One region of the Streptomyces doebereineriae genome, then DNA from elsewhere that is predicted to be linked to it. Evidence: predicted binding sites of a transcription regulator. Region 1 holds the regulator's gene; the other holds the start of a gene.
What was found. Region 1 encodes HspR, which represses chaperone genes until heat shock. Its sites were predicted from a motif close to TTGAGNNNNNNNNNCTCAA; they were not measured.
Positions count from the first base shown of each region.

Region 2: lon (endopeptidase La) is a predicted target of HspR. The motif match lies at 4,203-4,221, and genes of this name have one in related genera.

Region 1 is NZ_JAVREZ010000002.1:335,858-343,325, reverse strand. It holds gene grpE (nucleotide exchange factor GrpE) at 1-395, shown strand, start outside; gene dnaJ (molecular chaperone DnaJ) at 441-1,622, shown strand; gene RNB18_RS07110 (heat shock protein transcriptional repressor HspR) at 1,628-2,074, shown strand; partial or broken gene RNB18_RS07100 (PA14 domain-containing protein) at 2,919-3,674, opposite strand; gene RNB18_RS07095 (sugar ABC transporter substrate-binding protein) at 3,864-4,967, shown strand; gene RNB18_RS07090 (transglutaminase family protein) at 5,008-5,865, opposite strand; gene RNB18_RS07085 (alpha-E domain-containing protein) at 5,868-6,800, opposite strand; gene RNB18_RS07080 (circularly permuted type 2 ATP-grasp protein) at 6,797-7,468, opposite strand, start outside.
Region 2 is NZ_JAVREZ010000004.1:518,734-526,201, reverse strand. It holds gene RNB18_RS15300 (response regulator transcription factor) at 1-91, opposite strand, end outside; gene RNB18_RS15295 (spermine/spermidine synthase domain-containing protein) at 215-892, opposite strand; gene RNB18_RS15290 (rhomboid-like protein) at 1,032-1,832, shown strand; gene RNB18_RS15285 (GNAT family N-acetyltransferase) at 1,842-2,642, opposite strand; gene RNB18_RS15280 (GNAT family N-acetyltransferase) at 2,639-3,343, opposite strand; gene RNB18_RS15275 (GNAT family N-acetyltransferase) at 3,408-4,064, opposite strand; gene lon (endopeptidase La) at 4,244-6,658, shown strand; gene RNB18_RS15265 (lysozyme) at 6,759-7,468, opposite strand, start outside.

The DNA.
Region 1 (7,468 bases):
TCAAGGAGATCGCCATCGCGAACCTCCTGACCGAGCTCCTGCCCGTGCTCGACGACATCGGCCGCGCGCGGGAACACGGTGAACTTCTCGGCGGGTTCAAGTCCGTCGCGGAGTCCCTGGAGACCGTCGCGGCGAAGATGGGCCTGCAGCAGTTCGGCAAGGAGGGCGAGCCCTTCGACCCGACGATCCACGAGGCCCTGATGCACAGTTACGCGCCCGACGTCACGGAGACGACGTGCGTGGCGATTCTGCAGCCTGGGTATCGCTTCGGCGAGCGCACCATCCGCCCCGCGCGGGTGGCCGTGGCCGAACCGCAGCCGGGCGCGCAGGCGGTCAAGGCCGAGGACGGCTCCGAGGCCGGCGACGACAAGGACAACGGCCCTGAGGAGGGCTGAGGTCGAAGAGAACGATCGGGACACCGGAAAGGGGGCGCGTCGAGGATGAGCACCAAGGACTTCATCGAGAAGGACTACTACAAGGTCCTCGGCGTCCCCAAGGACGCCACCGAGGCCGAGATCAAGAAGGCGTACCGGAAGCTCGCCCGCGAGTTCCACCCGGACGCCAACAAGGGCAACACCAAGGCCGAGGAGCGCTTCAAGGAGATCTCCGAGGCGAACGACATCCTCGGTGACCCCAAGAAGCGCAAGGAGTACGACGAGGCCCGCGCCCTGTTCGGCAACGGCGGCTTCCGCCCGGGGCCGGGCGGCGCGGGCGGCTCCTTCAACTTCGACCTGGGCGACCTCTTCGGAGGCGGCGCCCAGGGCGGGAACCAGGGAGCCGGCGGCTTCGGCGGCGGAATCGGAGACGTCTTCGGGGGCCTGTTCAACCGGGGCAGCTCCGGAACTACGCGCGTCCAGCCCAGGCGCGGCCAGGACATCGACACCGAGGTCACCCTCAGCTTCACCGAGGCGATCGAGGGCGCGACGGTCCCGCTCAGGATGTCCTCGCAGGCCCCCTGCAAGGCCTGCTCGGGCACCGGCGACGCCAACGGCAACCCGCGCGTGTGCCCGACGTGCGTGGGCACCGGCCAGGTGGCGAGGGGCTCCGGCGGAGGGTTCTCCCTCACGGACCCCTGCCCGGACTGCAAGGGCCGCGGCCTGATCGCGGAGAACCCCTGCGAGATCTGCAAGGGCTCAGGGCGGGCGAAGTCCTCCCGCACCATGCAGGTCCGCATCCCGGCCGGGGTGTCCGACAGCCAGCGGATCCGGCTGCGCGGAAAGGGGGCGCCCGGTGAACGCGGCGGCCCCGCGGGCGACTTGTACGTCACCGTGCACGTCGACACGCACCCCGTCTTCGGCCGCAAGGGCGACAACCTCACGGTGACGGTCCCGGTGACCTTCTCGGAGGCGGCGCTCGGCGGCGAGGTCAGGGTGCCGACACTGGGCGGCCCCGCCGTGACGCTGAAACTGCCCCCGGGCACACCCAACGGCCGCACCATGCGGGCGCGGGGCAAGGGCGCGGTCCGCAAGGACGGCACCCGGGGCGATCTGCTGGTCACCGTCGAGGTGAGTGTCCCGACCGAGCTGTCGGGGAAGGCTCGTGACGCGCTCGAGGCGTATCGCGAGGCGACCGTGGGTGAGGATCCACGGGCGGAGCTGTTCCAGGCCGCGAAGGGAGCTTGATCGAGATGGACGGCCGTCGACGCAACCCGTATGAACTGACCGAGGAGACCCCGGTCTACGTCATCTCGGTGGCGGCCCAGCTGTCCGGCCTGCACCCGCAGACACTGCGCCAGTACGACCGTCTGGGTCTGGTGTCCCCGGACCGCACCCCGGGCCGGGGCCGGCGCTACTCGGCCCGCGACATCGAACTGCTGCGCACCGTCCAGCAGTTGTCGCAGGACGAGGGCATCAACCTCGCCGGCATCAAGCGCATCATCGAACTGGAGAACCAGGTCGCCGCCCTCCAGTCGAGGGTGGCCGAGCTCCAGGCCGCCGTAGAGGGCGCCGCGGCGGCCATGCAGCAGCGCGAGGCGGCGGTGCACGCGTCGTACCGCCGTGACCTGGTGCCGTACCAGGAGGTCCAGCAGACCAGCGCGCTGGTGGTGTGGCGGCCCAAGCGGACCAAGGACTAGGCACAGCCACGGAGGCAGGGGCCCGGAGATCTCTCCGGGCCCCTTCTCATGTGCCGTCTGCGTCCACGGCGTACACCTCGGCGACGCAGGGGCCGTTCCAGGGGGCCGTCCAGGAGAGGGTGCCGGTGGTGGAGAACTGGGTGCCGCTGGATCCGCAGGCGCCCGAGATCTCCCAGGACCAGCCCTTCAGGAGGCGTCCCTCGTCACCCGCGCCGGGGGCCGCCGTGACCTGGATGGGGGAGCGCGCCGGTATCCCGTTCGTGACCAGGGTCAGCTTCGGTGCGGCCGGGCCGGTCGCGGTGGCCGGGGTGAGCCGGTCGACGGTGACCTCGGTGGAGGGCACCGAGTCGGCGCCCTGGGTGTCGACGGCGGCCACGTAGTAGAAGGCCTTGCCCTTCGGGGCGGAGGTGTCCTCGTACGACGTGCCGGACGCGGTGCCCAGCAGGCTCCAGGCGCCGTTGACGTCGGTACGGCGGTAGACGCGGTAGCCGGTGGCGTCGGCCGCCGTCCACGTCACCTCGGTGGACGCGTCGGCGGGCGTACCGGTGACTGCGGTCGGGGCGGGCACCGCCGAGGCGACGGGACGGGTGACGGTCACCGGGGCCGAGACCGGCGAGTGGTTGTTCGCGCCGTCGACGGCCTGGATCGTGTAGAGGTACGGCACCCCCGCCTCCGCGAGCCGGTCGAGGAACGACGTACCGGACACGATCTCGGGCCCGTCCGGGTCGGGATCGCCATTGCGCGCGGCCCACACCTCGTAGTGCTCGACGTCCTTCGACGAGGACGCCTGCCAGGTGACGGAGTTGCCCGCCGTGGTGCCCAGCGCGGTCGTCCCGGTCGCCGCGGCCGGTCCGGTGCGGTCGGCCGTGGTCACGGCCTGGTCGGCGGTGCCGCCCGACTCGTTGCCCGCCTTGTCGTAGGCGCGGACCTCGTAGTAGTACGTGTCGCCGGTCACCGGCAGGGCGCTGTCGGTGTACGACGTCGAGGTGGTCGTCGTGAGCGGCTTGCTGCCGAAGGAGGTGCCCTTCGGGCGCCGGTAGACCCGGTAGCCGGCGAGGTGCATCTCCTTGTTCTTCGCCTAGGTGACCTTGACCTTGGCGGCGCCGGTCCAGTTGGTGTAGTCGATCCGCAGGGTGTGCCTGCCGGACGGGATCGTCACGTTCGCGGTCTTCTTGACCGTGGTGGAGACGTTCTTCCACAGGTCGATCCTGCGGACGCCGTCGACGTACACGCGGATGCCGTCCAGACCGGTGGCGCCGAGCGCGAAGGGCCCGCCGGAGCCGAAGTCGCGGGTCACGGTCCAGCGGGCGCCGAAGTCGTCCTTGGGCAGCCCGGAGACGGGGGCGCCGCTCCAGCTCTGGTCGATCGCGGTGTCGCAGTCCGTCTTCTTCGGGGTGCCGGACAGGCTCGTGTTCGCGTAGAACTGCCGCTTGAACACGGGCGAGGCACACGCCACGGCCGCCGAGACGGGGGCCGACGTCAGGGTGACGAGGGTGCCGGCGGTGGCGAGGACGACGGCGGTGGCGGTCGTCCGTCTGGCTGACTTCGTTCGGTCCTCTGGTCGTACGGGGAACAGCAGTTGTGCGGCTGCTGTGATCACGACTCGCGAGGTGTGAAGTTGGTTGTACTAGTGTTCGCGCCAAGTCTTCACACCATCGGCGGAGAGTGGCGTTGCGCACTCGTTAAGTGATTCCGCTTGACGTCGGTGGGCGGCCCCGCGTTGGCTTTTCAGTCACATGGGCCGCAATGCCGCGCCCGCGTCCTGAATGCACCAGAAGTGAGCAGCCCCATGCGTCGTATCGCCATAGCCGTGGCCGCGTCCACGATGACCTTCTCGCTGGCCGCCTGCGGCGCGCTCGGCGCCGCGAGCGGGAGCGAGGCGAGCCCGACCAAGGGCGACGACATCACCGTGGGTGTGCTGATGCCGGAGAAGACGAACACCCGCTACGAGGAGTTCGACTACCCGATCATCCAGCGGAAGGTCGCCGAGCTCACGGACAAGAAGGGCAAGACCCTCTACGCCAACGGCGAGGCCGACGCCAAGAAGCAGGCCACCCAGATGCAGCAGATGATCGACGAGAAGGTCGACGTCATCCTGCTGGACGCCGTGGACTCGCACGCCATCGCGGGCATGGTGACGAAGGCCAAGGACGCGGGCATTCCGGTCATCGCCTACGACCGCCTCGCCGAGGGCCCGATCGACGCGTACGTCTCCTTCGACAACGAACTCGTCGGCGAGGTGCAGGGCCGCTCCCTCGTCGAGGCGATCGGCTCGGGCATCGACACCTCCGACAAGATCGTCATGATCAACGGCTCGCCCTCCGACCCGAACGCCGGACAGTTCAAGGCGGGCGCGATGTCCGAGCTCAACGGCAAGGTGACGATCGCCAAGACCTACGACGTCGACGGCTGGAAGCCGGAGACCGCCCAGAAGGACATGACCGAGGCGATCAGCGCGATCGGCAAGGGCAACATCAAGGCCGTCTACTCCGCCAACGACGCCATGGCCGGCGCCGCCATCCAGGCGATGGAGGACGCGGGCATGACGAACATCCCGCCGATCACCGGCCAGGACGCGGAGCTGGCCGCGGTGCAGCGGATCGTCTCGGGCGCGCAGTACATGAGCGTCTACAAGCCGTACCCGGGTGAGGCCGAGGCCGCCGCCGAGATGGCCGTCATGAAGGTCCAGGGCAAGGGCATCCAGTTCGACGCCCTCGCCACGGACAGCGTCGACAGCCCCACGAACAAGAACATCCCGGCCCAGCTCGTCCAGGTCGTCGCCCTGACGAAGGACAACATCAAGAGCACGGTCGTCAAGGACGGCATCTACACGATCAAGGACATCTGCACCGCGCAGTTCAAGAGCGACTGCGCGGCGGCGGGCCTGAAGTAGCCGTATCGGGGCGGAGGGAACCGACCCTCCGCCCGCCCGCTCACGCCACCCGCGTGAACTCCACCGTGACCTCCGGCGATCCCCCGGGCACGCCCCGGTAGATGCCCTTGTGGGGCGTCACGTCGTCGTAGTCGCGCCCCCGTGCCACCACCACGTGGGACTCGTCGGCGCGGACGCGGTTGGTGGGGTCGTAGCCGCACCAGTCGCCCGCCCAGTACTCGATCCAGGCGTGGCTCTCCCCGGCGACGGGCCGGTGGAGTTCGGCGTCGCGTTCCGGGTGGAGGTAGCCGGAGACATAGCGGGCCGGGAGGCCGGCGCCCCGCAGCAGGGCGACGGTGAGATGGGTGATGTCCTGGCAGACGCCGGCGCCCTGCTCCCAGGCCTCCGCGGGGGAGGTGTTCACGCTGGTCGCGCCGGGGAGGTACGACACCCGGTCGGCGACCAGCGCCGACACCGCGACCGCCGTCTCGTGCGGGTCGAGACCGGCCGCCGCCTTCCGGGCCTTCTTGATCAGCTTGGGCGGGACCGTCGTACGGCCCGTCGGGTTCGCGAACTCCAACAGGCGGGACCCCGCGATGCGTTCGGCCACCTCGTCCCACGTCGGCGCGGCCGGCAGCGGCTCCGGCCGGGACGTCTCGACCAGGCTGGAGGCCGTGATGGTGAGATGGCCGTGCGGGTCCATCAGATCGAAGCCGGTGACCTGGGTGCCCCAGTAGTCCCAGTAGGACCAGGTGGGCGTGGTCGGGTTGACGGTGACCCGGGCGTCCAGCGTGGTCTGGGCGGGCAGGGTCAGCGGGGTCATGCGGACCTCGTTGTGGGACGAGGCCGCGGGCTGGGCGTACGAGACCTTCGTGGTGTGCTTGATCCGGAGGCGGCGGGACGCGGGGGTGGTGGTCATGCTCACGCTCCTTCCTGGGCCCACTCGACGGGCCCCTGGTACGGGAAGAACCGCTCCGCCACCGCTTCCGCGGAGGCCATGCAGGCGGTTTGCAGGTCCCCGAGCAGCAAAGGGAGTTGCTCCTCCAGGGCATGCAGGTCGAGGTATTCGAGACGGGTGCGCATCCGGCCGATCGGGCGGCGCGCGGGGTCCTGGCGGGGCCGGCCGAGCGCGGTCAGGCACTCCTCGGCCGTCGTCAGCGCGTGCAGCGCGGAGCGCGGGAAGTCGCGGTCCAGGAGCAGGAACTCGGCGACGCGCGGGGTGTCGCCGAAACCGCCGTACACGCGCGCGTACGCCTCGTCGGCGCCCGACGCGCTCAGCAGGGTCGGCCAGTCGGGCGCGTGGGCCGCGTCCAGGACCCGGACCGACAGCAGCCGTACGGTCATGTCCACCCGCTCCAGGCTGCGGCCCAGCACGACGAAACGCCAGCTGTCGTCGCGGCTCATGGTGGAGTCGGCGAGCCCGAAGAAGAGTGCCGCGCGCCGCCGTACGAGTTCCAGATAGGCGTAGGGGCCCGTACGGCGGGCCGCGAGCCGCTGGTCGGCCAGCGCGTGCCAGGTGGAGTTCAGGCACTCCCACATCTCCGAGGAGACGGCCTCACGGGCGCTGCGGGCGTTCAGCCGGGCCGCGCCGAGGGCGCCCTCGATGGAGCAGGTCGAGCGGGCGTCGAAGGCGAGCTGGTCGAGGACCTGCTGCATGTCGACCCTGGTGCCGCCCGCGTCGACGCCGAGGATCGCGTAGAGCGACCGGCAGGCCACGTCCTCGTCGCGCCACGGGTCCTCCAGCAGCCGGTGGAGGTAGGCGTCGAGAATGCGGCCGGTGTTGTCCGCCCGCTCGACGTAACGGCCGGTCCAGGTCAGTGCCTCGGCTATCCGCGAGAGGATCACGTCGTTCACTGCTGGGCCCCTTCCTGTACGACGGTGGGGTTGCCGTCGGGACCGTGCTGACGTGGGGCGATGTCCAGGAGGGCGGTCCCGTTCGCGGGCGTGGGCGGCTCCGCGGGACCTTCGGCGAGCACCCAGGTGTCCTTGGAGCCGCCGCCCTGGCTGGAGTTGACGATCAGGTTGCCCTCCTGGAGGGCGACCCGGGTCAGGCCGCCGGGCAGGACCCAGATGTCGTTGCCGTCGTTGACGGCGAAGGGACGCAGGTCGATGTGGCGGGGCGCCATGCGTTCGCCCGCCAGGGTGGGGGAGGTGGACAGGGCGACGGGGCGCTGGGCGATGAAACCGCGGGGGTCCTTGCGGACGGCCTCGCGGGTCTTCTCCAGGGTTTCGCGGTCGGCCTTCGGCCCGATGACGATGCCCTGGCCGCCGGCCCCGTCGACGGGCTTCACGACGAGCCGGTCGATCTGGTCGAGGACGGCCTCCAGCTGGCCGGGTTCGTCGGGCCGGAAGGACTCCACATTGGGAAGAATCGGTTCCTCTGAGAGGTAGTAGCGGATCAGGTCCGGGACGTAGGTGTAGAGCAGCTTGTCGTCCGCGATGCCGTTGCCGACCGCGTTGGCGAGGGTGACATGGCCCGCCGTGGCCGCACCGAGGATGCCCGGGCAGCCGATCACCGAGTC
Region 2 (7,468 bases), on a different contig from region 1:
CGATCGTCGGATCGTCCTCGACGACCAGTACCCGGCGCTGTGCGCCCGGCGTAGCCGTCGTGCCGTTGTGGGAGGTGTGTGTCTGCTCCATCGCCCGCCCCTGGGGAGTGCTTTCCGGAACCATGTGGGGTGATTCCTTGTCTGCGCATGACTGCGATTGACGCTTGAATGATCGGCGTAGGGAAGCAGAGTACGGGGAGTCATCACCCCTTTGCTATCCAGGTCGGACGGCAAGGTGCACGACGTCCGGTACGCCCCGGGCAACGTGGATCTCCTCGGTACGTACCTGCTGGAACCCGGCATTTGATAGGGATCCCTCAAATTCCGCAGAGGGTTTCGCGGACCACACGGCCAGTACCCCGCCCGGCTTCAACACCCTTGCGCAACTTGTGAGTCCGGCACGCGCGTAGAGTCCGCCGTTGCCCTCCGTGACCGTCCAGTCGGGTCCGTTGTCGATGTCGAGGCACAGCGCGTCAAAAGTGGCGCATGTCTCATTGACGAATCCGACTAGATCCGTTTCCAGAATGTTCGCCCGGGGATCGGTGAGCGCCTCGGCCGAGAGCGCCGAGAGCGGGCCCGCGCGGTGCCAGTCGACGATCGCCGGTTCCCGCTCGACGACCGTGATCCGCCCCCAGCGTGGGTTCGCGGCCGCATGTGCGAGCGAGAAGCCGACGCCGAGGCCGCCGATGAGGACGTGCGGGGCGGGGCGGTCGTCGAGGGCGTCGAGCGCCGCGTCGACGAGCATCCGCTCGGAGCGTCCGTCGGAGGTGTCCATCAGGAAGCAGCCGTTGGCGATGATCTGGAGCAACTCGCCGTGGCGCCGCAGGACCACCTCTCCGTAGGGGCCCTCGCGACGGTCCAGGACTTCGGGAATGTCGTACGAGGTGGGCATCGGCCCATCCTGGCAGGTACGGCGTCCTGACCGGGACTTCTTGAGAAGTCCCTGTGAATCGGGGGCGAGGTGGCGCCGGTCACAGACAGCGGGTGGGTCGGGCGCGAAGGCTGGGACGGAACGGAAGGAGCAGCTCACCTTGGAACGGACCGTGCCTGCCACTCCTTCCGACGACGCGCCCGCCCCTGCGCCGGTGGCGGGACTGCTCGACGGGATGCCCCGGCAGCGGGAAGGAGGCCAGACCGGTGCCGCCGAGACACCGGTGACACCTCCGGCAACGACCGCCCCGGACACCCGACTTCGCGTCCCCCGCCTGCGGCGGCTGTTCCCCAGCCCCGCCGGGACCCCGTTCACCTTCGTCTACGGCGCCGTCCTGGCCGTCGTCTCGCTCGTCGCCGCGCATCTTGACCCCGCCCTCGTGCACACCCTGCATCAGGGCTCCAGCACCGATGTCGCCCACCTCGTGCGGACGCCCGTACTGGTGCTGGTCGCCAGCGCGTTGTGGATCGCGGGCGGGATCCTCTCGCCGTACGCCGTCGCCCTGCTGTTCGTCCTCACCGCGCTGGAGCGTCGGATCGGTGGGGTGCGCACGGCCGGCGTCTTCCTGCTCGGGCATGTCGGCGCGACCCTCGCCACGGAGGTCCCCATAGGACTCGCGGTCCTGGTCGGGCATCTGCCCGCCAGCTCACTGCACCGTCTCGACTACGGAGTCAGCTTCGGTGTGGCCGCGAGCCTCGGCGCGCTGTCGGGGCTGCTCGCGCCGTGGCTGCGCCGGCCGTTGCTCGCCCTCTTCGCCTGGACGCTGCTGACCGACCTGATCGCGTTCACCGACCCGATGACCGACTGGGGCCATCTGATCGCCCTGACGATCGGCGTCGCGACCTGGCCGGTGGTACGGCGGTGGCACCGCGTACGTCAGCCCGTCACCGACAGGCCCTAGGTGCGATGGTCAGAGACCCGGGGGCGTCCAGACGTACGGCGTCGTCGTGGTCACCGCGTGCATGCCGAGCCTGCGCAGGATGGGCGCGCTGTCGTCGGACGCGTCCACGTGCAGATAGGTGACTCCGCGGGCGACGGCGAGAGCGGCGCGCACGGCGACCAGGGCGCGGTAGATGCCCTTGCCCCGCCACTCGGCGAGCGTGGATCCGCCCCACAGGCTCGCGAACCCCGTGCCCGTGCGGAACACCAGCCAGGCGGCGCACACCACTTCGCCGTCCGCCTCGGCGACGTACACCGCGATGTCGTCCGGCGCGGCGGCCACCCTGCCGATGAGGTCGTCGGCGAGCCAGCTCCAGTCCTGGCCCCAGACCGCCGACTCCATCGCGGCGATCCGGCGCATGTCCGCGTCCGCCGTGACGCGGCGCACGGTGACGCCTGCCGGTGGCGTGGTCTGTCGTACGGCCATCTCGGCGGCGCGGCCGACCAGTACGGTCTCCCGCTCCTCGGGCACGAAACCGGCCGCGCGGAGTCGTTCGGTGAGGTCGGGCGGGGTGTCGTGGGAGCGGGTCTTCCATTCGACGGCCTCGCCGCGTGCCGCGAAGAAGTCACGTTGCCGCGCGATGAGTTCGTCGAGCGCGCCGCCGTCGACGCCCAGGTCGCGCGGCCCGCTCACGAGCCCGCGGAACTGGCCGACGATTCTGAGCAGCGGTCCGTCCTGTTCGTACGTCACCCCTGCGGGCGCGGTCGGAGGAGCGCCGCGCATCTGGTCGTCGTAGGCGGAGAGGAGGGGCTGTATGTCTGTGGTGGTCATGGTCGTTCGTTCCCCCGGTCATCTCGGTCGTTCTGGTCGTCGCCCCGCACGCGCGCGTGGAGGTGCTGGTCGTGCCAGCCGTCTGAGTGGAGGAGGGCGTGGCGCATGGTGCCCTCCAGCCGGAAGCCGGCCTTCTCCGCCACCCGGCAGGAGGCCTCGTTGGCGACGGCGTGGCAGAGGGTGAGGCGGTGCAGGCCGAGCTCGTGCAGCGCCCAGTCGGTGAGCCGCCGGGCGGCCTCGACCGCGATGCCGGTGCCGCGGCCGGCGGGCAGCACCCAGTAGGCGATCTCGGCGTGGCCCCGGTCGAGGTCGACGTCGATCCAGGCGGCGAGGCCGAGGATGTCGCCGGGGCGGGGTTTTTGGGAGTGCTCGTCCCGCGGACCGGCGGCGGGGTCGATGCCGGTGCTCGTCAGGACGCCCGCCCCTTCGCCCCCGTCCTCCCGCGCAACCGCCCACACCGCCCCCGTCTCCCTCTCCCACCGCTCCCGCATCCGCCCGATACGCGCGCGTGCCTCGTCCTCGGTCAGTGTCGGCACCAGGTTCCACCGGCTGATGGCCGGATCGTGGCTCGCGGCCACCAGGGCACCGGCGTCCGTCGTGCGCCAGGGCCGGAGTTCCAGACCGCCGGGAAGAGCCAGGACCGGCTGGGTGTTGTCCGCCATGCGGCCGGCGGGAACCACCGGAGGTATCGGGGCGATCACCGGCGCAGCATGACAGAGGCCGTCCCCGGTCGCCTCCGGGTTTTCCGTGGGCGGTGACGGACGGTCACCCGGCGTCCGGTCCCACGAACTTCGCACTGGTGAGCGGAGCTTGCACATGCCAGCCCAGAGACTCGTACAGCCCCCGCCCCGCCGGCGTTCCCGCGAGGACGCCGGTCTCGGCACCCGCGTCGGTCGCCACGGTATGGAGCGTGCGCATGACGACGCTGCCCAGCCCCCGGCGCCGATGGGCGGCCACGGTCTCGATCTGGTCGAACACGGCGGTCGCGCCGGTCGGGGCGACCTGACCGCGCGCCGCGAGGGAACCGTCGGGCGCGGCGACGAGTACGCGGGTGACGCCGCCGACGGACCAGATGCGCAGCCGGTATCCGTCGGGGACGGCGGTCCGTCGCGCCGACCCGGTCAGCGGGACCGTCATCAGGTAACCCGGCTCGGGATCCACCCACCAGCCCTCGTCCAGCCAGGGCCCGACCACCTCCGGGTCCTGGAACACCTTGAGCCACACCCCGGCCCCCGTCACCCCGCCCGCCACCTTGCGCACCACACCTTCGTCGACACCGTCGCCCAGCGCGTCGAAAACGTGCCGCGACACCTGCGCGACCTGCCCCACGTCGACGGTGAAGCCCCACGCCTCACGCTCCGGTGCCGCCGCCCCGCGGGACACGACCCAACCGGTCACCCACGCCTGTACGACTCCGTCCATGACATCCCCCTGTAATGGCCGCTAACGGCATGTGTCTATTACTGGATGACCATAGGTCCCGAACCGCCGATTCCGGCAGCCGTGATCGCCGACAGCGAACAGGCGGGCGGGTGGGGAACATTCGAAGGGCGCTATGCATTGAGTCGGCATAGCTCAACTTGACTGCCTAAGGGGAGATCATGGCTTCGACGTCCACACCGCTCACCCTGCCCGTGCTGCCGCTCGACGACGAGGTCGTGCTGCCCGGAATGGTGGTTCCGCTGGACCTGAACGACACCGACGTCCGCGCCGCGGTGGAGGCCGCCGAGGCCGCCGCCCGCTCGGAACCCGGAAAGCCGAAGGTCCTCCTGGTGCCACGCATCGACGGCACCTACGCGAGCACCGGCGTGCTCGGCACCGTCGAACAGGTCGGCCGGCTGGCCGACGGCGACCCTGGCGCGCTCATCCGCGGCCGGAGCAGGGTGAAGATCGGTGCGGGGACCACCGGCCCGGGCGCCGCCCTGTGGGTCGAGGGGACCACGGTCGACCAGACCGTCCCCGAACCGCTGCCCGGTCATGTCACCGAACTCGTCAAGGAGTACAAGGCCCTCGCCACCGCCTGGCTGCGCAAGCGCGGCGCATGGCAGGTCGTCGACCGGGTGCAGGCCATCGACGACGTCTCCACCCTTGCCGACAACTCCGGTTACTCGCCCTTCCTGACCACCGAGCAGAAGGTCGAACTGCTGGAGACCGCGGACCCGGTCACCCGCCTCAAGCTCGCCACCCAGCAGCTCCGCGACCACCTCGCCGAGCAGGACGTCGCCGAGACCATCGCCAAGGACGTCCAGGAGGGCGTCGACAAGCAGCAGCGGGAGTTCCTGCTCCGCCGTCAGCTGGAAGCCGTACGCAAGGAACTGCGCGAGCTCAACGGCGAGCAGGAGGGCGAGGAGTCCGACGACTACCGCGCCCGCGTGGAGGCTGCCGACCTGCCCGAGAAGGTGCGGGAAGCCGCCCTCAAGGAGGTCGACAAGCTGGAGCGGTCCAGCGACCAGTCCCCGGAGGGTTCCTGGATCCGGACCTGGCTGGACACGGTCCTCGAACTGCCGTGGAACGAACGGACCGAGGACGCGTACGACATCCAGGGCGCCCAGGCGATCCTCGACGCCGAGCACGCGGGCCTCGAGGACGTGAAGGAGCGGATCACCGAGTACCTGGCGGTGCGCAAGCGCCGCAGCGACCGGGGACTGGGTGTCGTCGGCGGCCGGCGCGGCGGTGCCGTCCTGGCCCTCGTCGGGCCGCCCGGCGTCGGCAAGACCAGCCTCGGGGAATCCGTGGCGCACGCCATGGGCCGTAAGTTCGTCCGCGTCGCCCTCGGTGGCGTACGGGACGAGGCGGAGATCCGAGGCCACCGGCGGACGTACGTCGGCGCGCTGCCCGGCCGGATCGTGCGGGCGATCAAGGAGGCCGGGTCGATGAACCCGGTGGTCCTGCTCGACGAGATCGACAAGGTGGGCTCCGACTTCCGCGGCGACCCCGCGGCGGCCCTCCTGGAGGTCCTGGACCCGGCGCAGAACCACACCTTCCGCGACCACTACCTGGAGGTCGAGCTCGATCTGTCGGATGTCGTCTTCCTCGCCACGGCCAACGTGCTGGAGGCGATCCCGGAGGCGCTGCTCGACCGGATGGAGCTGGTCCGGCTCGACGGGTACACCGAGGACGAGAAGATCGTCATCGCCCGTGACCACCTGCTCCCGCGCCAGCTGGAGCGGGCGGGGCTCGCCAAGGACGAGGTCGTCATCGACGAGAGCGCGCTGCGCAAGCTCGCCGGCGAGTACACCCGCGAGGCGGGCGTCCGCACCCTGGAGCGGTCCGTCGCGAGGCTGCTGCGCAAGGTGGCGGCCCAGCACGAACTGGGCGAGCGGGAGCTTCCGTTCACCGTCACGGACGAGGAGCTGCGCGGTCTGATCGGCCGGCCGCACCACGTGCCCGAGTCGGCCCAGGACCCGGCGGAGCGCCGTACGGCGGTCCCCGGGGTGGCGACCGGACTCGCGGTCACCGGAGCGGGCGGAGACGTGCTGTTCGTCGAGGCGTCGCTGGCCGACCCGGAGACGGGCGCGGCGGGTCTGACGCTGACCGGCCAGCTGGGTGACGTGATGAAGGAGAGCGCGCAGATCGCGTTGAGCTTCCTGCGGTCGCGCGGCGCGGAGCTCGAACTGCCGGTCGGCGATCTGAAGGACCGGGGCGTGCACATCCACTTCCCGGCGGGCGCGGTCCCGAAGGACGGCCCGAGCGCGGGCGTCACCATGACGACGGCGCTGGCCTCGCTGCTCTCCGGTCGCCTGGTCCGCACGGACGTGGCGATGACGGGCGAGGTCTCGCTGACCGGCCGGGTCCTCCCGATCGGCGGCGTGAAGCAGAAGCTGCTCGCCGCGCACCGCGCCGGGGTGACGACCGTCATCATCCCGAAGCGCAACGAGGCCGACCTGGACGACGTCCCGGCGGAGGTGCTGGACAAGCTCGACGTCCACGCTGTCACCGACGTCCGCCAGGTCCTGGAGCTGGCGCTGTCCCCGGCGACCAACGGGGCCGCGCCGGAGGTTCCGGTGGCGGCGTAAGGCCGTAGTCCTCAGCGGGCTCGGCCCGCGGCTGCCGGACGAGGTGAAGGCCCGGGTTCTCGTGAGGGAGGCCCGGGCCTTCGCCGTACGCCGGGGTGGGTCAGCCGCCGGCGAGCGCCTGTACGCGGTCCAGGGCGCCGTTGAACCGGTCGTGGTCGCCGACCGTCGGACCGGAGGAGGTGTACTGCCACATGGTGTACGTGCTCCAGCCGGCCGGGAGGGTGCCCGCCGTCGAGGCGTACCGGGCGATCCACAGCGGGTTGGCGGAGAAGCCGCCGTAGTTCCCGGTGCACTGGGTCCACCAGTTGGTGGCCGTGTAGATGACGGCGTGGCGGCCGGTGCGCGCCTTGTACTGGTTCAGGAAGTCGCGGATCCAGGTGACCATCGCGCTCTGCGACTTGCCGAAGCAGGCGTCGCCGTACGGGTTCCACTCGATGTCGAGGGTGCCGGGCAGTGTCCTGCCGTCCCCGTACCAGCCGCCGCCGCTGTCGACGAAGTAGTCGGCCTGCGTCGCGCCGCTGCTGGTGTCCGGGGTGGCGAAGTGATAGGCGCCGCGGATCATGCCGACGTCGTAGGAGCCGGTGTACTGCTGGCTGAAGTAGGGATTCCTGTAGTACGTCCCCTCGCTCGCCTTGGTGTACGCCCAGCGCACCCCGCTGTTCCACAGGGTCGGCCAGGAGACGTTGCCCTGGTAGCTGGCGACGTCGACGCCCTCCGCCTGGCTTGCGCGGGTGCCGGCGGGCAGACCGTCCTGGCCGTCATGCGCTACGACGCCCATTCCCATGTGGGCGGAGCCGCGGGCCGGGGTGG